DNA from 3 places in the Bradyrhizobium sp. CB1717 genome. Region 2 is predicted to be linked to each of the others. Evidence: predicted binding sites of a transcription regulator. Region 2 holds the regulator's gene; each other region holds the start of a gene.

Region 1 (7,386 bases), 3.1 Mb from region 2:
GCGATTTGCGCGCGCTGTCGTCCGGATTGTCGGTGGAATCGTGAACCATGGGACGAATTTAGGCGCTGGGGGTGCCGATTTGAAGTTCCGGTCATGCCGCACACACAGGATGGGGGCGCAGTTCCCGGTAACGCTTGCTTAAGCCTGTTAACAGCGCGGTAACCCGGCTTAGCAGCCCTTTAACTTAAAACTCTCGATAAATCCTACGCGAAAGGGTCTTGGTTCCGTAACCATGCGGTTTTGCCTCGCGCGCGGCGGCGCCTGGTATCGCACCGGTTGCGGCAGTTGCGTTGGAGTTGAGTGATGAAGAGGCTCGTTGTGGGCGCAGCCGCGTTGGTTGCAGCCGGCTGGACGGGTTCGGCAGGGGCCGCCGACATGAATTATGGAGGGCGCGCGCCCTATACCGTGAACCAGCCGCTCAATGCGTATAGCTGGGCTGGTCCCTATCTCGGCGGCAACATCGGCTACGAATGGGGCTCGGTCGACAACAACCCCGCAAAGCCGTCCGGCTTCGTCGGCGGCGTCCAGGCCGGCTACAATTTCCAGAACGGCCCGTGGGTGTTCGGCGTCGAGGGCGACATCCAGGCGGCCGGTGCCGACGACACCTTCGCACCGTGGAAGTTCTCCAATCCGTGGTTCGGCACGCTGCGCGGCCGCGCCGGCTATGCCTTCAGCAACGTGCTGTTCTACGGCACCGCGGGCCTTGCCTTCGGCGAGCTGCGCGCGCAGACCTTCGGCTGGACGGAGTCGCACACCACCGCCGGCTGGACCATCGGTGCAGGTGCGGAAGTCGGCCTCGCGCCGAACTGGAGTGCGAAGCTCGAATATCTCTACATCGACCTGTCGACGAGCCAGTTCGCAATTACCGGGGTGTCGAACGGCTACAGCGCCAGCGTTGTGCGCGCAGGCGTGAACTATCACTTCTGATAGCTGAAGAAGAAAATACCGGACCACAACCTCCCGGCCGCTCGCGGCCGGGATTTTTTTGCGCCAGGTGCTTTCGCATCAAGCGTTTCGCGGCAGGCTCGCTAGGAGAGGATCACCAGGTTGACCGCCTTGGGTCCCTTCCCCTTCTTGTCCGGTTCGACTTCGAAAGTGATACGCTGTCCTTCGGCAAGGTCTTTCAGTCCCGCACGCTCTACAGCCGTAATATGTACGAAGACATCGCGACCGCCGTCATCAGGCTTGATGAAGCCGTAGCCGCGCTCGCCGTTGAAGAACTTAACTGTTCCCGTCATGGCCATCGGGAAATTCCCCCTTAATGCTCCTCCGTCGCGACGCAGACACACGACACGACATGACCGGGCCTTACGAAGCCCGGGAGAGCTGGCCATCCTTGGTCGGACCTCATTGGCCCGGCGGGATCTTTCTTAGGCCTTCACTCCGCCGCAACCATTCGCGGAAGCGGAACGTAAAGCCAGTCACGGAAACAGCATAATACGGTTCTTTGCGGATTGACTACCGCTACTGCATCTTTTTCCCAAGAATGCCGGAGCGTTACGACTGTTTGGGTACCTCCAATCGGAATCTGGCAGCGCCGCCTTGGCCGAGCGGCATTTCCAGCTCGGGCAGAATGGTCTTGAGCTCGCCGTGCAGCGTGTAGGGCGGATTGACGATCAAAAGCCCGGTCGAGGTGAGGGGCCCGCCATCGGCTTGCGGTGCGGCGCTGAATTCGAGACGCAGGCATTTGCCCGGTGGTTTTGCTGCGGCTGCGAGCCGCGCCACTGATTGTGCCAGCGTGTCGGTGGCGCGGCGGTTCTTGGCCGGATACCAGATTACATAGATACCGGTCGGCCATTTCGCGAAGGCTGCCGAGAAGGCTTCGCCCAGCCGTTCGAACTCGTCCTTGGCCTCGAACGGCGGGTCGATCAGCACGAGACCGCGCCGTTCTTTCGGCGGCACGAAGGCCGGCAGCGCCATCCAGCCGTCGAGATCAACCACGCGCGCCTGCTCGTCGCGGCGCAGCACGTCGATCAGCGCCTTGCGTGCCTTCGGCTCGAGCTCGCAGGCGACGAGGCGGTCCTGCGGCCGCAGCAGACCGCGCGCGATCAGCGGCGAGCCGGGATAGGCCTTGAGCTCGCCCTTCGGATTGAAGGCGCGGACGATGTCGAGATAGGGTTTTGTCAGTGCGATGGTCTCGTTCGACAGGCGCGCCTGCATCAGCCGCGCGATGCCGGTCAGCCACTCGCCGCCGCGGCGCGCCTCGTCGCTTTCGAGATCGTAGAGGCCGGCACCGGCGTGGGTGTCGATGACGCGGAACGCCCCCGGCTTCTCCTGCAGATAGGTGATGATGCGCGCCAGCACGATGTGCTTGATGACATCGGCGAAGTTGCCGGCGTGGAAGGCGTGGCGATAGTTCATGGGATAGGGCTACGTTGTCTTGCGCGATCCTATCCCCTTGTCATTGCGAGCGCAGCGAAGCAATCCAGAATCCATCGGCGGCGGCAGGCTGGATTGCTTCGTCGCAAGAGCTCCTCGCAATGACGGGGAACTACCCACCCCTGATCGGCGGCATCGTCACCTGGTCGCGGCGGCAGGCGCGGCGGTCGATCTCCTCGCAGGCGCGGAATTGCAGGTCCTTGCTGAGGCAGATGCGCACCTCGGACAATCGCGTCCGGTTGCAGGTGACCGAGACGGCGGCGCTGCTGAGGCCCGGATTGGCCTTGATGAAGGCCTCCTCGACGTCACCGGGGGCCACGGTCTTGGCCTGCGACAGATCGAGATACTCGGCCGGGATCTTGATCGCGGCTCGCGCTTTGCGGATCGTCTCGAAATAGCTGCGGTCGGCCAGACCCGAGCAGGTGCCGTGCTTGTCCCACTCGTTGAAGATCAGGCCCGGCGCCGGCATCAGGTCGAGCATCGAGGAGACGATGCTGCGACTCAGCCGCGGCGCCGGCCGCTGGCAATATTCCGGAAAGCCGTTCTCATATTGCGGCCAAAGCCCGTGCACCACGAAGGCGTAGGGCCGGCCGCTGCATTGGATCTGCGAGCGGCCGCCGCGCTCGGCCGCCTCCTCGCAGAACGAGGGCGACCATGACAGCGACAGCACATAGAAATCGAATTCGCCCGGCGCGTTCTGCCGCTTGTCCTGGGCTTTCGCGCCGTCGGCGAGCGACGCCAGCCCGGCGGCAAGGGCGAGTGAGATCACAAGACGGGAGAACGAACGCAATCTGGAATGGAACATGGCGACGCCCTCAACTAGGCTGTGCAATCGAGCCTAGCAGGCGACGAGAACATTTCAAGAACAAATTTCGGGCGCCGGTGGTTCGGCCGCTTGATCGGGCCGAATCAGGGATTTCGAATTACTGCCTGGCGGCGCGGCAGGCCGGGTTGTAGGCCCAGTTGCGATCGAGCCCGACCACGCACCATTCGACGCCATTGCCGTAGCCGGCAAAGCCGCCATCCTCGATGATCGAGAAATGCACCTTGCGGACCTTGCCGTCAGTGAGCATGGCCTCGCCGGTGCAATAGCGGCGCGGGATATTGTCGGACTGCCAGGGCCGGAAAGCGATCTCGCGAACCGCCGAGAAGCCCGTGATCTTCAAGGAGGAATTCCAGAACGAGCTTTCCTTCTCCCAGAACTGGGTGGCGATCGTCGGCAGCGCCTTGTCGCAATCGGTGACGGCGCCGTCATAGCGCGGCCCGCTCAGCCAGAAGTTCAGCTCCAGCGGATTGGCGGCCCGGGCCTCGCCGAGCGACAGCGCCCCGAACATGAGGCCGAGCAAGGCGGCGAAGCGGAGCGATTTGAAGGAGGGGGCGCGCATGGGCAATCCGGACAGCTGGGTCTTCGAAGCTCGGACGGTGCCGCGAAGGCCGGAAGAGGTCAAGTGCAGCGCGGCAACACTTCGCCAGGAGTTGACCAGAACGTCGCGGCCGGCCGGCCTCGGTTCTTTTCACTTTGGCCCCGGCACCGTAAACTGGCGCCAACCAATTGGAGTGACGGGAATGCGAATCATTGCGGCCGCGGGCCTTCTTGCCTTGGGTATGATGGCGAGCCAGTCGGCGCGCGCCGATATCCTTCCAGTGCCGCCGTTCAAGGGCAACGACACCGGCGGCATCATCGCCTATTCGATGGCAAACCAGGTCGATGCGCGGCAGGTCGCGGTCGATCATTGCGCGCGCTACGGCAAGGTCGTCAAATTCCTTGGCGTGCAGGCTTATGAGGGCGGATACATCTCGTTCTCCTGCCGCTGGGTGCCCTATGGCGCCGCCGATCGGCCGATCCGCACGCTCTACTGAGGCGTCGTCGTAACGTCGCAGTCTCTTAGCCGGGAGCTTCCCACATGACGCGCAAACTCGCTTTGCTCGGCTCGGCCCTTTGCGTTGTAGTGTCGGCAGGCAGTGCATCTGCCGACGATCTGCCCGTGCGCAAGGCCGGCCTCTGGGAAATGAAGCTGGTCACGAGCGGCTCGCCCGTGCCCGAAATGACCATGCAGCACTGCACCGACGAGACCGTCGACAAGGAGATGAGCAACAACGTCTCGCCGATGGCCAAGCAAGTCTGCGCCAAGCAGGAGATCAAGAAGACTGCGAGCGGCTATGTCAGCGATTCCGAGTGCAGCGTCGCCGGCGTCAGCACGACTTCGCATGCCGAGATCACAGGCGACTTCAACTCGGCCTACACAGTGAAGTCTTCCTCGCATGCGCAAGGCGGCGTCGCCGGCGCTGCGGGGCGCGATACCACCATGACGCTGCAAGCGAAGTGGTTAGGTGCCTGCAAGCCGGACCAGAAGCCCGGCGACATCGTGATGCCCGGCGGCTTCAAGATGAATGTGCGCGACATGGACAAGCTGAAGGCGCTGCTGCCGAAGTAGGGCGGGATCGTAGCCGCGATGCTCTTTCCCTCTCCCCTGTGGGAGAGGGTGGCTCGCCGCGTAGCGGCGAGACGGGTGAGGGGTTTGTCTCCGCGGCTGAATCTTTTGCTTTGGAGTACGCTGAAGCAACCCCTCATCCGGCGCTTCGCGCCACCTTCTCCCACAACAAGGGGAGAAGGGAAGAAGGCAGCTACACCGGTATCCGCACACTCGCCCTCAATCCGCCCAGCGGGCTGTCGCCCAGCGTGATGTCGCCGCCATGCGAGCGGGCGATGTCGCGGGCAATCGCAAGGCCAAGGCCGGTGCCGCCTTCGTCCTGGTTGCGGGCATTGTCCAGCCGCAGGAACGGCTTGAACACTTCTTCGCGCAGATGGGCGGGAATGCCGGGGCCGTCGTCGTCGACCGTCACGGTCAAATAACGGTGATCGCGCTGCCCGGTGATGGCGATGCTCTTGCCGTAGCGCGCCGCGTTGGTGACGAGGTTGGCGAGGCAGCGCTTGAACGAGGCCGGCTTCACCGTCACCACGGGCAGGCCGTTGAACGCCACGGTCGCGGTGTGGCCGTGGCGCTCGGCGTCGCTGCGCAGCTCCTCGAGCGCCTGCGCCATGTCGGTCGGTTGTGACTGCTCGCCGGAATCGCCGCGGGCAAAGGCGAGGTAATCCTCCAGCATCATCGACATCTCGTCGACGTCCTTGCGCATGCCTTCGAGCTCGGGGCTGTCGCCGATCAGCGCCAGCTCGAGCTTGAAGCGGGTCAGGATGGTGCGCAGATCGTGGCTGACGCCGGCGAGCATCGCGGTGCGCTGCTCCATCGTGCGCTCGATGCGCGACTTCATCTCGAGGAAGGCCACCGCCGCGCGCCGCACCTCGCGCGCGCCGCGCGGGCGGAAATTCGGCGCCTCGCGGCCCTTGCCGAAGCTTTCGGCGGCGTCCGCAAGCCGCAGGATCGGCTTGATCTGGTTGCGCAGGAACAGCACCGCGACGATCAACAGGATCGAGGACGTGCCGACCATCCAGAACAGGAAGATCTCCGAGTTCGAGGCATAGGCGGCGCTGCGCTGCGCGAACACGCGCATCACGGCATCGTCGAGCTGGATGCGGATCTCGACGAGGTTGGAGCGGCCGACGGTGTCGATCCAGAACGAGCGGCCGATCTGGCGGCCGAGCTGCACCGACAGCGTCTGGTCGAGCAGCGAGAAGAACGGCTTCGGTCCCGGCGGCGGCATGTCACCGGCGGGCAGGAAATCGACCACCAACTGCAACCGCTGCCCAATGCTCTTGAGCTGCGCGCGGTCCTTGTCCTGCGGATAGCTCTTATAGACGTCGATCAGCGCGGCGATGTCCTGCACCACCGCGGCCGACAGCCGTCGTGTCACCGTGTTCCAGTGCCGCTCCATGAACACGAAGGCGACCACGGTCTGCAGGATCACCATCGGCACGATCATGATCAGCAGCGCGCGGGCATAGAGGCCGGTCGGCATCCAGCCCTTGAACGCGTTGCCCATCCAGCCATTGGCGGCGGAGACGCGGCCGGCGGCGCTCTTCAGAAGCGTCAGGCCGGTATCGATCGTGCTCATCTAGCGCGCTTCACTTGATCTATGGTGAGGCCACCAGCCGGTAGCCGATGCCACGCACCGCCTGCAGGAACAGCGGATTGGCCGGGTCGGTCTCGATCTTGCGCCGGAGGCGGTTGATCTGCACGTCCACGGCGCGCTCGTTGACGCTGCCATTGCCGGTCAGCGCGCTACGCGGCACGGTCTCGCCCGGCGTCTCCGAGAGAATGCGCAGCATCTCGCGCTCGCGGTCGGTGAGGTGGATGACCTCCTCGCCCTGGCGCAACTCGCCGCGATCGAGATGGTAGACATAGGGACCGAACGCGATCTTCTCGACCGTCGCGGCCTGCTGCGGCGGCGCGGCGCGCTTGAGGATGTTGTTGATGCGCAGCGCAAGCTCGCGCGGCTCGAATGGTTTTGCGACGTAGTCGTCGGCGCCGATTTGCAGGCCCTCGATGCGGGCTTCGGCCTCGTGACGCGCCGTCAGCATCACGATCGGCACCGAGGAGGAGGTCCGGATGAAGCGGGCAAGATCGAAGCCGGTCTCGCCGGGCATCATGACGTCGAGGATCAAGAGGTCGAAATGCAGGCCCAGCAGTTTCGAGCGCGCGTCACCCGCGCTTGCCGCGGTGGTGACGCGGTAGCCCTCGCTGGCGAGAAAGCGCGAGAGCAGGTCGCGGATACGGCGGTCGTCGTCGACCAGCAGCAGATGCGGGGCATCGTCGGCCGGTTGCACCGGCGGACGGGCGAGCGTGGCTGCGAGCGGCACGGTCACTCCTTCGAGTCTTGATTGACGGAGGCGAAGATCGTCTCGAGCACCTTGTCCGGATCGTCTCGGTCGATCATCGCGCGCAGGAAGCGCTTGACCGTCTCGGCGTCCTGCGGACCCATCTCGGCAAGTGCCTTGGTGATCCGCGTGGTCTGCAGCCCGGCGAGCTTCTGGACCAGCGCCTCGCCCTTCGGCGTCGCGTAGAGCAGGCGCTGGCGGCGGTCATTGTCGCCGGTCTTCTGCACGATATA
Region 2 (7,386 bases):
GGCACTGCCCGGCGCGGTCGGCCGCATCCCGGCGTTCGGCATCGCGCCGCTGATCGCGGCCAGTCTCGGCATCATTGTCATGGGCCTGTTGCGTACGCCGTTGCGCTGGTCAGGCGGGCTGGTGCTGCTGGCTGCGATCCTCTGGGGCCTGTCGGCGCGGCCGCCGGACATCCTGATCGCGGGGGACGGGCAGAACGTCGCGGTGCGCGGCAGGGACGGGCACTTCCACATGATCCGGGCGAACAAGGATGGCTTTCTGCTGAAGGAGTGGCTGGCTGCCGACGCCGATCCGCGCGATGCCGCGAATGGTACGCTGGCCGACGGCGTGTCGTGCGACGAGGCCGGCTGCGTGACGCCGCTTGCCGATGGGCGGCTGGTCGCGCTGGCCTTGCGCGTCGACGCGCTGGCGGACGACTGCAGCCGCGCCGCGCTGGTGGTGACGGCCCGGCCCGCTGCGCCGGATTGCGCGGCGATGGTGGTAGACCGGCAGCGCCTTGCCGCGCAGGGCGCATTGGCGCTGACACGGCGGGGCGACGGCTTTGCGGTGCAGACGGTCAAAGCAAGAGGCGCAGACCGCCCGTGGGCGCCGGCGACTGCCGGCGAGGGTGATTTCGGTGCGAGCCTTGCGCCGCCCGCGGCGGCGCCTCGTACCCGGGATGCGACACCGTCCGAGGCGGACATGCAGGCTGAGGATTGAGGAGGCGGGCTACAGGTACCAGGCCAGCACGGCCTCGAGCCCGGCGGTCCCGATCACCGGCAAGGCAACCATCTGGCTTAGCCCGGACGTACGGGCTTCGGCTGCAGCGATCGATTTGTCATGCGCGAGATCATCGTTGAGCGCAGGCATCCCGGTGGCCCAGGCGCCGCCGATGCTGCCGTCGCCCCTGGTGATTGACTTGTCCGCATAGAGCGCGACCAGATCGGTCTGGGCGCTGCAATCCCCGGCGCGGAAGACCAGTGCTGAGCGGGTCTCATCTGGCATCCAGATCTCGAAGCGCCGCGCAATCGGCGTGGCCTGCGCGGACAGGAAGGTGAGCACCCAGGTCTGGTCGGTGCCGGTACGGTAGGGCACGCCGACGCCGAGATTGATCCCGACCTCGGCGGCGTCTTCCCAGCGCAGAAAGCTCTTGGCGTTGTGCAGGTCCTTGATGATCAGCGGCAGGCCGGCCTTCCAGGTGCGTCCGGGCAGGCCGAAGCCGCGCGGAAAGCGGGTGTGCCGCGAGTTGAACTCGAACATGTCGGCGGTGCCATAGTAGCCGTCGACTAGTCCCATCTCGTGGGAGGTATCGGGATCATTGTGCCAGAGCTCGATCGCGCCGACATGCGCGTCGTCATCGCCGCAAAACAGGACCATCACGGCTTGCAGGAATTCGCCTGAAAATACCGGCACGGCCACGCCGCAAGTCAGGCCCGCGGCGAGGGCCTGGTCGGTCCGTTTGAAATAGGAGTTGGCGAATTTGGTGAGGATGACGGGATGGCCGGAAGCCCAGGCCCTGCCCGGAAGCCCCTCATCCCGACCGAAGCGCAGCTCTTCACTTGCGGCCTTGAACGCGGACAGCCCTTCGCCGTAGAGGCCGCCGCCGAATTCCAGCCGCATGCGCGTCCGGTCGGGCACCCAGAGTTCAACGACGCGAATGAAGGTTTTCATCGAACGTGTCCGCCGCCTCAAGCCTTTTGGCAGCATCGGCCATTTGCCCGCGGAACGGACGTTCAAAATTCAGGCAGGGCAGCGCAAACTTCGTGCGACGGAGAAGAGCGGCGGTGACCTGGCGAAGGTATTTTCGAAGATGCAAACCACACCACGTCGCCGGCCACGGCCGGCGATGGCGATTTCAATCATGGCCCGACCCGCGAGCCGGGGCAGCTACGATCAGCCGATCGGCAGGCGTGTGATCGTCGGCCTGTCGGCGATGGTCTGCGGCTTGTGCTCGCGCTCGCCGAGTGGCTGGGTCACCGGCAATTGCAGCACGGTTGCGCGCTGGCCTTCGACGAGCTGAGTCACCAGCACGTATTTGCCGTCGGGAAATTCGATCGCATCGTGATGGCGATCTGGAATGTGCGGGTCGATCTTGCCGAACTTGCCGACGCGCGAGTTGATGGTGCGCGTCCAGATCCAGCGATTGTCGTAACGGACGTTGTCGGCGAAGGCGAGCTCCGTTCCCGGCAGCAGGCATACCGCGACGGACATGTCGGCTTCGGAGGCGAAGCCGCGTGTGGAAGTGCCGCGGAAGGTTGTCGTGACGATCGTCTCGCCGACTTCGGCAGGACGCGTCGCGACGGCGTGCAGGCTGTAGTCACACATCGGGGTGCTCCTCATTCGAAGATAGCGACCCGCGCCTCTTGTCGAGGCGCACGCCTCTATCAGAGTGGAAGCATACAACGGTCTGCTTGGTTGTGGGCAAATCTGCGGCTTGGATCCGCACGCCGCCATCACAATATCTTTTTCAGATGCACGAGGAACAAAGCCCGGTCCCGTGCATTCGGCGTGCTTCTTCGTCAACGGCCAGCAGGTGCCGACCAGCCCGAATACGGCCAGGCCGGTTGCGACGGCAGTGCAACGGCGTCGCGTGCGCTGCGGAATTGCTCGCGCGTCGTCGCTGGCGTCGTCTTGCGGACATGATGCGATCGTGCGGCGACAGCCGGTGATACTGAGGTTACGATCAGCGCCATCGTGACAGTGCTCAAGACGATCTCGCGCATGGTTGTCTCCTCGGTTTCTCAAAGGCCCGTAAAGCGATGCGTGCTTTGCGCGGCGTGCCGAGGATCTAGCGCGGGGGAAGTGGCCGGATAATCTGTGCAGAACCAGAAAGACTATCCAGCCGGAGCGGACAATTGTCCGCTCCAATCGTTCAGGCGCGGTCGCCAACTGGCGCCGCAGGATGCACCTAAAGCGCGATGAGATTGGGATGAATCGTCATCGCGCTTTAGGTTATTGTTTGAGCATGATCTTTTCGGAAAACCGCTGTGCACTTTTCCGGATCATGCTTCAGTACTTCCGGTACAGGCCGATCAGCTTGCCCTGAATCTTCACCCGGTTGGGCGGCAGGATGCGGACCTCGTAGGCGGCGTTGGCGGGCTCGAGCGCGATCGATGCGCCGCGGCGGCGGAAGCGCTTCAGCGTTGCTTCCTCGTCGTCGATCAGCGCCACCACGATGTCACCGGTGTCGGCGCTCTCGTTGCGCTGGATCAGCGCCATGTCGCCGTCGAGGATACCGGCTTCCACCATCGAATCGCCGCGCACCTCGAGCGCGTAGTGCTCGCCGGAGCCGAGCATGTCGGGCGGTACGCTGATGGTGTGGCTGCGGGTCTGCAGCGCCTCGATCGGCGTGCCGGCCGCGATGCGGCCCATGACGGGCACGGCGACGGGACGCTCACCCTCGTCAGCCGGCGGGCTGGAGGTCGTGCGCACCTTGCCGAGATTGCCTTCGATGACGCTCGGCGTGAAACCGCGGCGGTTGCCGGCAGCCGCCTGGAGCTCGGGCAGCTTGATGACCTCGATCGCGCGGGCGCGGTTGGGCAGGCGGCGGATGAAGCCGCGCTCCTCGAGCGCGGTGATCAGGCGATGGATGCCCGATTTCGAGCGCAGATCGAGCGCGTCCTTCATCTCGTCGAAGGATGGCGGCACGCCGCTTTCCTTCAGTCGCTCGCTGATGAACCGCAGGAGCTCGTATTGTTTGCGCGTTAACATCTCGACCAAAATCCCCCGGTTGATGTCGTTCGATTCCGAGACGCTCAGTTCAGCGATAAGCCGCTGCATGCTCGAAACAAATCATGAACGGACACTATATGTTCGATACATGTTCCGCAACTGCTTAATTTACCGTGAACGCGACAAAGTTCGCGGAACGCGTGTGGTGATAGCGTTCATACGGGCAGCAGCAGCACCTCGCATTGCGTGCCGGCTTCGGCCTTGGGCGCGAACGGCGCGCGCACGAGAAGTGCCTGTGCTGCAGCGAGATTCGCAAGCAGCGAGGAATCCTGATGATTGACCGGAAGGGCGATCAGCGTGCCGTCGTCGCGCCGCTCCAGGCGCGTGCGAAGATAATCCTCGCGCTGGTCGTTGGCATTGAGGTCGCGGCCGAGCACGGCGCGCTCGCGGCGATGATGAATCACGGTGCGGCCCGACAGCGCGCGAATCAACGGCACCATGAACAGGAAAGCGCAGACGTAGGATGACACGGGATTGCCGGGCAGGCCGATGACGCGCATCGCGTCGAGCCGGCCGTGCATCATCGGCTTGCCCGGCCGCATCGCGATCTTCCAGAACGACATCGCGATGCCCTCGGCCTTGAGCGCCTGCTGGACCAGATCGTGGTCGCCGACCGAGGCGCCGCCGGTCGTGATCAGGATGTCGGCGCCGCTCTCGCGGGCCCGGCGGATCCCGGCGGTGGTGGCCTCCAGCGTATCGGCGGCAACCCCGAGATCGACGGTATCGGCGCCCTCCTGGCGGGCGAGTGCGTGGAGGGCGTAGCCGTTGGAGTAGACGATCTGGCCGGGGCCGGGCGTTGCGCCGGGCATCACCAGCTCGTCGCCGGTGGCAAGGATCGCGACCTTCGGACGGCGTTGCACGGGCAAATGCGGATGATTCATCCCGGCGGCGAGTGCGAGATCGCGCTCGGTGAGCCGGGTTCCCTTGCGCAGCAGCACGTCGCCCTCGGCAAAGTCGATCCCGGCGCGCCGGATGTGCCGTCCGGGAATCGCTGCTTCCTTGATCGTGATGCGCTTGCCGTCCGCGGCCGTATCCTCCTGGATCACGATCGCATCCGCGCCGGCGGGAACGACGCCGCCAGTGAATATGCGGACCGCTTCGCCGGCGCCGACCAACCCGGCAAACGGCCGCCCCGCCGCGACCTCGCCGATCACCGTCAGTTGGGAATCGATCGTCGCCGCATCGGCCGCGCGCACGGCATAGCCATCCATTGCCGACATCGCCTCCGGCGGCTGCGTCCGCCGCGCCGCGATGTCGCGCGCGAGCACGCGGTGAAAGGCTTGGGCGAGGGAGACCGTCTCCTCAGGCAGCGGCTCCGCGCCGGCAAGCACTGCGGCAAGCGCATCGGATACCGGCATCAAGGCCACGGGTGAAAACTCCTGCTGAGCACGTTCGGCAAATCGGCGGCCAGAGTTTTAGCCGAGTGCGGGCGCAGAGGCAAAACAGGCGAGACGCAGGATCATTCAACCTGCATCATCCGCTCTGTGGTGAAGAGAGACCTCAAATCCGCCGCGGCATGATCCGGAAGGCGAGGCAGACCGGCACGAGGACGGCCATGGCAAGCACGAGAAGAACGAGCGCCACGGCCAGCATCGGTCAACTCCCTGCCGGCTCGTCCGGACTGACGTCCGGCGCTTTGGGGCCCTGGTCCTTGTCGGGCAGCGGGTCGGCCTGGGATTTCAGGTCGGCGGCCTTGCTGATCAACTTGGCGGATAGGTCGGAGTCCGAGGTGGTTCTTGCGAACTCGAGCAGGAGAGAGGCTTGCTTGGTGAGGTAGGATTTGCCCAGCACGTCGATCGGTCCAATGTAGAAGTTCCAACCGACTGAAGAGTCCGGAAGGGCCGATTCCGTTCCCGGAACTCTGTACAAAAATGCACAAAGTGATTTGGTTCCTCATTTCGGGCAAACGAGTTCCGGGGAACCGGGGGCGGTTCCGTCAAATCCCGAGCTTTTTCAGCGCATCGCCGACGTCACGGGGCGAGGTCACATGCACCGCGGTCAATCCGCGCGCCCGCGCCCCCTCGATGTTTTCTGCGAGGTCGTCGAAGAAGACGATGCGGCTCGCTGGCACGCCGATTGCCGCCACGACATGGTCGAAAGCCTCCGCGTCCGGTTTACGCAGGCCGATGCTGGACGACAGGTAGAGCTCGCGGAAATGGCCGAGCAGGCTGGCATATTCCTTCGAGAAATGGTCGACATGCGGCCGGTTGGTGTTCGAGAAGGCGTAGAGCGGCATCTGCCTGGCCGCACGCGGCAACAATTCCGCAATGTCGGGCATCTCGCCGGCGAAGATCGCGTTCCAGCCCTCCAGGAACTGCGCGTCGGAAATCGCGATCCCGAGTGATGAGCGCAGCGAGGCGAAATAGTCCGCGTCGCTGATCTTGCCGACCTCGTGCAGCCGATAGGCTTCGCTGTCGCGCACATAGCGCGCGACAATGGCTTCGGGCTTGCAGCCGGCGTGTCCCGCCCAGCAGGCGATCGCCCTGGAGAAATCGATGTCGAGCACCACGCGTCCGAGATCGAACAGAAGCGCGTCTGCGCTGCCGGGAGAGAGCGGGGTCACCTACTTCCTTTCCTCAGTATCGGTACGGATCGTGGTCGAACAGCGGGAACGCGCTGAACACGCTCGGCGCATTGGTCGCGACGGCCGGATGCAGGCAGGACTTGCCAACCTCGGCGAATGAGGTGGCGCCCAAAAGGCCGAGGCAGCGCAGCACCTCGTCTTCCAGCAGTTCCAGCATTCGCGCCACGCCGGCTTCGCCGGCCGCGGCCAGGGCCCAGCATTGCAGCCGGCCGATGCCGACGAGGTCGGCGCCCGCCGCAAGCGCCTTGACGATGTCGGTGCCGCGGCAGAAGCCGCCATCGACCATGATCTTGGCGCGGCCTTTCACGGCGTCGACGATTTCAGGCAGCACATGCATGGCGCCGCGGCCGTGGTCGAGCTGGCGTCCGCCATGGTTGGAGACGTAGATCCACTCGACGCCGTGATCGAGCGCGATCTGCGCATCCTCGGCGGTGGCGATACCCTTCAGGATCAGAGGGATCTTGAACGTGTCCTTGATCATCTTCACCGTCCGCCACTCCAGTCCCTTCTGGTAGTCGCCGCCGGTGGCGCGCAGGCGGCTTTCGCGAACGTAGCGCTTGGCGATGTCACGTTCGCGACGGCTGTAATGGGCGGTGTCCACGGTCAGGCAGAAGGCCGCGTAGCCGTTCTTCTCGGCCCGGCTGACGACGTCGGCGACGAAGGCGTCATCGCCGCGCACATAGAGCTGGTAGAGACGCAGCGCGTCGGGGGCAGCCTCGGCGGTCTGCTCCAGGCCGGGTTCGGACACCGAGCTCAGCATATGCGCCGCACCGAAAGTGCCGGCAGCGCGCGCGACGCTCGCGGCCCCATCCGGGTCAAATATCTCGAGCGCGCCGACCGGGGCCAGCACCACCGGCAGGCGCATCCTGCGGCCGAACTGCTCGACGCTTCCATCGACCTTGCGGACGTCGCGCAGCACGCGGGGACGGAAGGCGATCTCGTCCAGCGCCATCCGATTGCGGCGCATCGTGGTCTCGGTCTCGGCGGCGCCGACGATGTAGTCCCAGGCATTCTGGTTGAGGTTGGCGCGCGCCTTCCGGATGAATTCGTGCAGGTTCTGGAACGGCTCGTTGCTGGCGCCGAGTTCGACGTT
Region 3 (7,386 bases), 3.7 Mb from region 2:
CGGAACGGCCGGCGACCAGCCGAGCAGGCGGACCTGGCCGCCATGGGTGTGGCCTGACAACTGCAGCGCGACGCGCGCAGGCACGCGCGGCGCGATGTTGGGCTCGTGTGCGAGCAGGATCACGGGCGCGTCGTCAGTGACCTTGGCGAGCGTTGCCGTGAGATCGTCGGCGCCGAAGCGCCCCGTGCTGCGGAAACGCCGCGCCGGCAAAAAGGCGAGCTGATCGCCGAGCCCGGCGAGCCAGAACGGGCGGCCGTCCTTGCTGAGGCGCACGGCATCGTTCTCGTACACGGGAATGCTGGCCGCCTCCAGCGCGCGGTGAGCGACCGTCGGCCCGTGCCCGGCCTGCTGCACGGCCTTATCGACCCAATAATCATGGTTGCCCATGACGGCGTGGACGCCGAGCGGTGCTTTCAGGCCCGCCAGCACCCTCGCCCATTCGCTCGACGGAATGAAGCGCGTGACCTGGTGAAGGCCGGCGACATAATCGCCGAGCAGCACGATGAGGTCGGGCTTGAGCGCGTTGGTGCGATCGACGATGCCTTCTATGCGCTCCAGCGACATCCAGGGATCGCAGGCATGGATGTCGGCGATCGCGGCAATCTTCAGCGGAAAATCCGCCGGCCATTGCCGCGGGGTCGGATGATAGCGGGTGACGCGGAGCCGCAGCATCGGTTCGACGCCGACGCCGTAGGCCGCGCTCGAGACGCCGAGGGCTGACAAGGCCCCGATGGACCGGATGAAATGACGGCGCGTGATCATGGAAGCCCGATGGTGATGCTGCTCCTTGATGCGACCCGATTGGAGCGGAATTGGGGTAGGCTCGTGCAGGCCGTCTGCAGCTGCGTGCAGAAGCCTGCACAAAACTTACCAGCGGCTCTCGCCGACCAGCGCATCCAGCCGCGTCTTCAGCTCGTCGGACGCCCGATAATACCAGACACCGCCGAGCAGATCACGAAAACGTTCGTTGATCCTCGCCTCGTGCTCGATGCGGTCGATCGTGCCGACACTGATCACGTCTTCGAGGGGACCAGCGGCCAGCAGGGCCAGCAGCACCGGATTGGACTCGATCTTCAGGATCTCGAGGATCAGGTCGATCATCCCGTCGGGATCTTCCTCGCGCAGGTCGCGCTCGAAGTCCATGATCGCAAACAGATTGTCGTCCTGGTCGCGCTCGGACCTCGAATATTGCTCGACCCAGGCGTGGGCGAGCTCGGAGACCGACATGCTGGCGCAATCGAGCGGCTCGCGCGGCGTGCGCTGCGCCAGATGGTCGGCCTGCCAGGCCTCGCTGTCGGCGATGCGCGCGATGCGGGGCGTCAAGGGGTCGTCGGGGCCACCATGCACGCCGCCAAGCAGCCAGCGCAGCCGGTCATTGTGCGCGGCCTCGTGCTCGATCCGCGCGATCACGTCCGGCCCGTGCGCATAGAGCAGCGCCAGCAGGAATTTGTCGTTGAGCTGCATCACCGTCGGCTTGTCCGCCTCCGTCTTCAGCACCTCCAGCACCAGATCGAGCGCAGCCTGCGGCAGGCGATGCGGCAAATGGTCGAAATAGAGTTTGATGGCCCAGATGCTGCCGGCCTGGTCGCGCCGGCTGACGCGCTGAAGCGCGCACCACATCGACGCCAGCTCGCCGAGCGGCAGGGAATCGAGGAATGCCTCGGTCTCGTCGGGCGTGCGCAGCTGCGGTGCCGCCGCGACGGACTCGAGCAATCCGCTATCGTCCGCTGGCGCCATTCCTTCCCACTCCAATCCTCGGCGGCGATCACGCCGCGCGTTCGGATTAGTGATCGAATGAAACCCGCGGGTTCATCGGCTGCGGCGATCAGTCGTCGCTCTCGTCGGTGCCGAACAGGCCGAACTGTGCCGCATCGCGATTGGGTTCGGCGAGGCCGAGATGGCGGAAGGCATGCGAGGTGAGCAGGCGACCGCGCGGGGTGCGCTGGAGATAGCCGCACTGGATCAGATAGGGCTCGATGATGTCCTCGATCGCATCGCGCGGCTCGGACAGCGCCGCGGCCATGGTCTCGACACCGACGGGGCCGCCGCCATAGTTGAGCGCGATGGTCGAGAGATAGCGGCGGTCCATGGCATCGAGGCCCGCGGCGTCGACCTCGAGCGCGCTCAATGCATGGTCGGCGATCTTGCGATCGATCTTGTCGGCATCGGCGGCCGAGGCGAAGTCTCGCACGCGGCGGAGCAGCCGTCCTGCGATGCGCGGCGTGCCGCGGGCGCGGCGCGCGATCTCGTTGGCGCCGTCCGCGCTCATGCCGACATTGAGCACGCGCGCGCCGCGGCTGACGATGCTCTCCAATTCCTCGATCGTGTAGAAATTCAGCCGGACCGGAATGCCGAAGCGGTCGCGCAAGGGATTAGTGAGAAGACCGGCGCGCGTGGTGGCGCCGACGAGGGTGAATTTCGACAGCTCGATCTTCACCGAGCGCGCCGCCGGGCCTTCGCCGATGATGAGGTCGAGCTGGAAATCCTCCATCGCGGGATAGAGCACCTCTTCCACAGCGGGGCTGAGGCGATGGATCTCGTCGATGAAGAGTACGTCGCGCTCTTCGAGGTTGGTTAGCAGGGCGGCGAGATCGCCGGCCTTGGCGATCACCGGGCCCGACGTGGCACGAAAGCCGACGCCGAGTTCTTTCGCCACGATCTGCGCCAGCGTGGTCTTGCCAAGACCGGGGGGACCGACGAACAGCACATGATCCAGCGCCTCGCCGCGCTTGCGCGCCGCCTCGATGAAGATCGAGAGATTCTTGCGCGCCTGCTGCTGGCCGACGAAGTCGGACAGCGATTGCGGACGCAGCGCAGTGTCGCCGACATCATCGCTGCGGCGCTCGGGCGAGACCATGCGGGAGGCTTTGGGATCGCTCACCTAGCGAACTCCCCGTAGGGTGGGCAAAGGCGCTCTTGGCGCCGTGCCCACCATATCTCTCCAATCGCTCCAAAAGTGGTGGGCACGCTGCGCTTTGCCCACCCTACGAGACTGACCATTGCCGCACTCACTTCGCCAGTTCCTTCAAGCCGAGGCGGATCAGCTGCGCCGTTTCGGCGCCTTCACCCGCGCTGCGCGAAGCCGATGCAATCGCCGCAGCCGCCTGCGGCTGGCCATAGCCGAGATTGACCAGCGCGGAGATCGCATCCGCCACGGGCCGCGGCGCGCGCTGGTCGTCGACGGCGCCGGCGAGATGCACGACGGCGGGATCCACACTGGCAAAGGCCGGCGCCTTGTCCTTCAATTCGGTGACGATGCGCTCGGCGACCTTGGGGCCGACACCGGGCGTACGCGACACCGCGGCCTTGTCGCGCAGCGCAATGGCGTTGGCGAGATCGGAAGGCTGTAGCGTGCCGAGCACCGCGAGCGCGACCTTGGCGCCGACGCCCTGCACGGTCTGCAGCAGGCGAAACCATTCGCGCTCCTGATCCGTGCGGAAGCCGAACAGTTTTATTTGATCCTCGCGGACGTAAGTCTCGATCGACAGAACGGCGGCTTCGCCCGGCGAAGGCAGATGCTGCAGGGTACGCGACGAGCAATGCACCTGGTAACCGACGCCGCCGACGTCGAGGATGACGAAATCCTCGCCGTAGGTGTCGATCAGGCCCTTGAGCTTGCCGATCATAGTCCCGCCACCTTCAGCCTGAGCGCCGTGCTCTGGCGGTGATGGGCGTGGGTGATGGCGATGGCGAGCGCGTCGGCGGCGTCCGCGGACGACGGCTCGGCTTTCGGCAGCAATATCTTCAGCATCATCGCGATCTGTTGCTTGTCGGCGTGGCCGGCGCCGACCACCGTCTTCTTGACCTGGTTCGGCGCGTATTCGGCAACGCTGATGCCGAACATTGCGGGCGCCAGCATGGCAACGCCGCGGGCCTGGCCGAGCTTCAGCGTCGCAACGCCGTCCTTGTTGACGAAGGTCTGCTCGACCGCGGCTTCCATCGGCTGGTGGCTGGACAGGACGGACGCGAGCCCTTCATGGATCGCGAGCAGCCGGCTCGACAGCGGCAGATCATCCGGCGGTTCCACCGAGCCGCAGGCGACATAGATCAGCCGATTGCCCTCAGCCTCGATCACGCCCCAGCCGGTGCGGCGCAGGCCGGGGTCGATGCCGATGATGCGAACGGGGCCACGAATCGGAAGCGCAGTCATGGGCCAGTGATAGCGGCTGGCCGCGGCTGGGGAAACAGAAACAGAACGGAAGTAACAGGGGAAGTGGGACCCCGCCCCCCGGGAGCAGCGCAGCGCTGGCGAAGAAGAAGCCGAGAGCGGTGGATCGAACCTTCCGCGCCCACACCGCTGGTCCGTCATCCTGAGGTGCGAGGCATGGGACGCAACGCGGCCCATGGGGAGCCTCGAAGGATGAACGGCCGGGATGCAGCCGGGCCGTCGCCCTTCGAGGGCCGCTGAAGAAGCGGCCGCCTCAGGGTGACGGCGAGAGATGACTGTCAGCCGCCCATCTTCGCCATCAAAGCGTCCGACACCTCGAAATTGGCGTAGACGTTCTGGACGTCGTCGTGCTCGTTGAGCAGGTCCATCAGCTTGAGCAGCTTCTCGCCGGTCTCGTCGTCCACCGCGACCGTGTTCTGCGGCTTCCAGATCAGTGCGGCCTTGCGGGGCTCGCCGAATTTGGCTTCCAGCGCCTTGGCGACGTCGCGATAGCCTTCGGTCGAGGCGTAGATCTCGTGGCCGCCTTCGCCCGAAACAACGTCGTCGGCGCCGGCCTCGATCGCGGCATCGAGCACCGCGTCGTCATCGGCGACGCTGCGGTCATATTCGATGATGCCGGTGCGGTCGAACATGAACGAGACCGAGCCGGTTTCGCCGAGATTGCCGCCCGACTTGGTGAAGAACGAGCGGATGTCGGAGGCGGCGCGGTTGCGGTTGTCGGTCAGCGCCTCGACGATGACGGCGACGCCGCCGGGGCCATAACCCTCGTAGCGGATTTCGTCATAGTTCTCGCCGTCGCTGCCGAGCGCCTTCTTGATGGCACGCTCGATATTGTCCTTCGGCATGTTCTCCTGGCGCGCGGCGATCACGGCGGCACGCAGGCGCGGGTTCATGGCGGGGTCGGGCGTGCCCAGCTTGGCGGCGACGGTGATTTCCCGCGCCAGCTTGCCGAACAGTTTCGACTTCTGCGCATCCTGCCGCCCCTTGCGGTGCATGATGTTCTTGAATTGGGAATGTCCGGCCATGCGTGGTCTCTTGTGGAATAGTCAGCCAAAGGTGAGCGTGGGAAGCGCGGCCTTATAGGCCGCCAACCCACCGGAATCAAAGGGCCCTGAGGCTTCAAGGTAGCACTGTAAAGATAGCCACCGGAATGGTCCGTGCCCAGATGTCGGGCATTGTTAACCCTGATTTCATTCCGGCCTGCGAAAATAGCGTCCGCCCGCCCGCCGACAAGAGAGACCTCATGGCATTCGGACTGTTTCGGAAGCGTCTGCCGGATATGGCTGCGCCCGCGGCCACCCCGCAGGCTGCGCAGCCGGCGGCCATGTCCGAGCCCGTCCCGGCCAGTGAGGGCGATTCGGCCAAGGAAATCCTGGAACTGCTGGAACTCGAGCTCGGGGCCATGATCCGCCAGCTCGAACGCGCCGCCAATTCGGTGGCCGGCGGCGCCGAGGCGACCGCCACGACGCTTGCCGCCATTCGCGACCGCACCGATGCCCTGACCGGCCGCACCAACGCCGCCCAATCGACCGCATCCACCTTCGCCCATGCCGCCGACAAGTTCACCCAGTCCGCGCAAGGCATCGGCGCGCAGGTCCGCGCGGCCGGCAAGCTCGCCGATGAGGCCAGTGCTGCGGCACAGGAAGCGCGCGCCAATGTCGACCGCTTGCGCGAGTCCTCCGCCGCGATCGGCAACGTCGTCAATCTGATCGCGCAGATCGCGCGGCAGACGACGCTGCTCGCGCTCAACTCGACCATCGAGGCCGCGCGCGCCGGCGCCGCCGGCAAGGGATTTGCGGTGGTTGCCACCGAGGTCAAGGCGCTCGCGGTGCAGACGCAAGGCGCGACCGAAGAGATCACGAAAAAGATCGACGCGCTGCAGCGCGATGCCGCAGGCTCGGCGGATGCCGTGCACCGCATCTCGCAGGCGATCGAGGCAATCCGTCCGGTGTTCGAGACCGTCAACGGCGCGGTGGCCGAGCAGAACGCCACCACGAGCGAAGTTTCCGGCAATGCCGCCAGCGCGTCGGAGTTCATCATCTCGGTCGGCGAGAGCGCGGCCGAGATCGACGCCGCGACCAAGGCCGCCGAAACGCATGGCGAGAGCGTCGCCAGCGCCGGCAAGGCCGTCACCACCTTTGCCCAGAAGCTGAAATCGCGCTGCGCGGTACTGCTGCGCCAGAGCGAGCACGACGACCGCCGCAAGACCGAGCGGCTGCCCTGCCACCTCAAGTTCGAGAGCGCGCGCGGCGTGATGCCGGTCTATGAAATCGCGATGGACGGAGTCCTGATCGGCGGCCCGGACGCCGGCCGGCTGGCGCCGCAGGCGATCATCGAAGGCAGCCTCGAACGGGTCGGCGCCTGCCGCCTGCGCGTGACGGAGCAATCCAAGGCCGGCGCCCGCGCGCAATTCGTCAGCCCCAATGCCGGGCTCTGCGAGAAGATCGAGGACAAGCTCTGGTCGATCCACGAGGAGAACACCGAGTTCGTCACCCGCGCGATGGAGGCGGGCAACGCGCTGACCCAAATCTTCGAGCAGGCGGTTGCGCGCGGCGACGTCAAGATCGACGACCTCTTCGACACCGACTATGTCGAGATCGCCGGCACCAATCCGCAGCAATACCGCACCCGCTATCTGGACTGGGCCGACCGCGCGCTGCCGCCGTTCCAGGAGGCCTTTCTCGCCAAGGACCCGCGTATGGCGTTCTGCGCCATGGTCGACCGCAACGGCTTCCTGCCGGTGCACAACAAGATCTATTCGCATCCGCAGCGGCAGGGCGATGTCGCCTGGAATACGGCCAACAGCCGCAACCGGCGCATCTTCAACGATCCGGCGGGGCTCGCCGCCGCCCACAACCAGCGCTCGTACCTGGTCCAGAGCTATGCCCGCGACATGGGCAACGGGAACACGGTGATGATGCGCGAGATCGACGTGCCAATCCGCGTCAAGGGCCGGCACTGGGGCGGATTCCGCACCGCTTATAAGCTGTAGTGCCCGCTCTCGTGCACTCCTGGGCAAGACGCCGGGCGCGAATCATCCTCTAAGGTCAAAACTGGAATGGGAATGCCGCCGAGGGCCGATCACCGGCTCCGACTGGAGAAAGCGCGTACATGTCCCTGGCACAACTTGCAGTACTGGACACCGGATCGAACCGGACGCTTGCCGAACGCCTGATCGATCAGCTCGCCGACCGCATCGGCGGCCTCGGCGTCGAGCT

Evidence for each region. The regulator LexA, encoded in region 2, represses DNA repair genes until DNA is damaged. The targets are predictions, from matches to a motif close to TGTTCNNNNTGTGTTCNG.
Region 1: QA649_RS07675 (ribonuclease T2) is a predicted target of LexA. The motif match lies at 3,230-3,247, and genes of this name have one in related genera.
Region 3: ruvC (crossover junction endodeoxyribonuclease RuvC) is a predicted target of LexA. The motif match lies at 4,181-4,198, and genes of this name have one in related genera.

The regions. Positions count from the first base shown of each region.
Region 1 covers NZ_CP121666.1:1,617,320-1,624,705, forward strand. Annotated here, with positions in the region: gene uvrC (excinuclease ABC subunit UvrC) at 1-49, opposite strand, end outside; gene QA649_RS07660 (outer membrane protein) at 304-927, shown strand; gene QA649_RS07665 (cold-shock protein) at 1,029-1,244, opposite strand; gene rlmJ (23S rRNA (adenine(2030)-N(6))-methyltransferase RlmJ) at 1,498-2,361, opposite strand; gene QA649_RS07675 (ribonuclease T2) at 2,492-3,184, opposite strand; gene QA649_RS07680 (hypothetical protein) at 3,303-3,764, opposite strand; gene QA649_RS07685 (hypothetical protein) at 3,946-4,239, shown strand; gene QA649_RS07690 (DUF3617 family protein) at 4,284-4,814, shown strand; gene QA649_RS07695 (ATP-binding protein) at 5,005-6,390, opposite strand; gene QA649_RS07700 (response regulator transcription factor) at 6,410-7,141, opposite strand; gene QA649_RS07705 (MarR family transcriptional regulator) at 7,138-7,386, opposite strand, start outside.
Region 2 covers NZ_CP121666.1:4,725,005-4,732,390, forward strand. Annotated here, with positions in the region: gene QA649_RS22510 (ComEC/Rec2 family competence protein) at 1-697, shown strand, start outside; gene QA649_RS22515 (GAF domain-containing protein) at 707-1,648, opposite strand; gene QA649_RS22520 (hypothetical protein) at 1,871-2,302, opposite strand; gene QA649_RS22525 (hypothetical protein) at 2,497-2,700, opposite strand; gene lexA (transcriptional repressor LexA) at 2,987-3,688, opposite strand; gene glp (gephyrin-like molybdotransferase Glp) at 3,865-5,076, opposite strand; gene QA649_RS22540 (hypothetical protein) at 5,306-5,500, opposite strand; gene QA649_RS22545 (HAD family phosphatase) at 5,646-6,272, opposite strand; gene QA649_RS22550 (alpha-hydroxy acid oxidase) at 6,286-7,386, opposite strand, start outside.
Region 3 covers NZ_CP121666.1:8,380,684-8,388,069, forward strand. Annotated here, with positions in the region: gene QA649_RS38945 (metallophosphoesterase) at 1-762, opposite strand, end outside; gene QA649_RS38950 (DUF6869 domain-containing protein) at 868-1,737, opposite strand; gene ruvB (Holliday junction branch migration DNA helicase RuvB) at 1,826-2,857, opposite strand; gene ruvA (Holliday junction branch migration protein RuvA) at 3,009-3,626, opposite strand; gene ruvC (crossover junction endodeoxyribonuclease RuvC) at 3,623-4,150, opposite strand; gene QA649_RS38970 (YebC/PmpR family DNA-binding transcriptional regulator) at 4,447-5,193, opposite strand; gene QA649_RS38975 (methyl-accepting chemotaxis protein) at 5,412-7,160, shown strand; gene QA649_RS38980 (methyl-accepting chemotaxis protein) at 7,280-7,386, shown strand, end outside.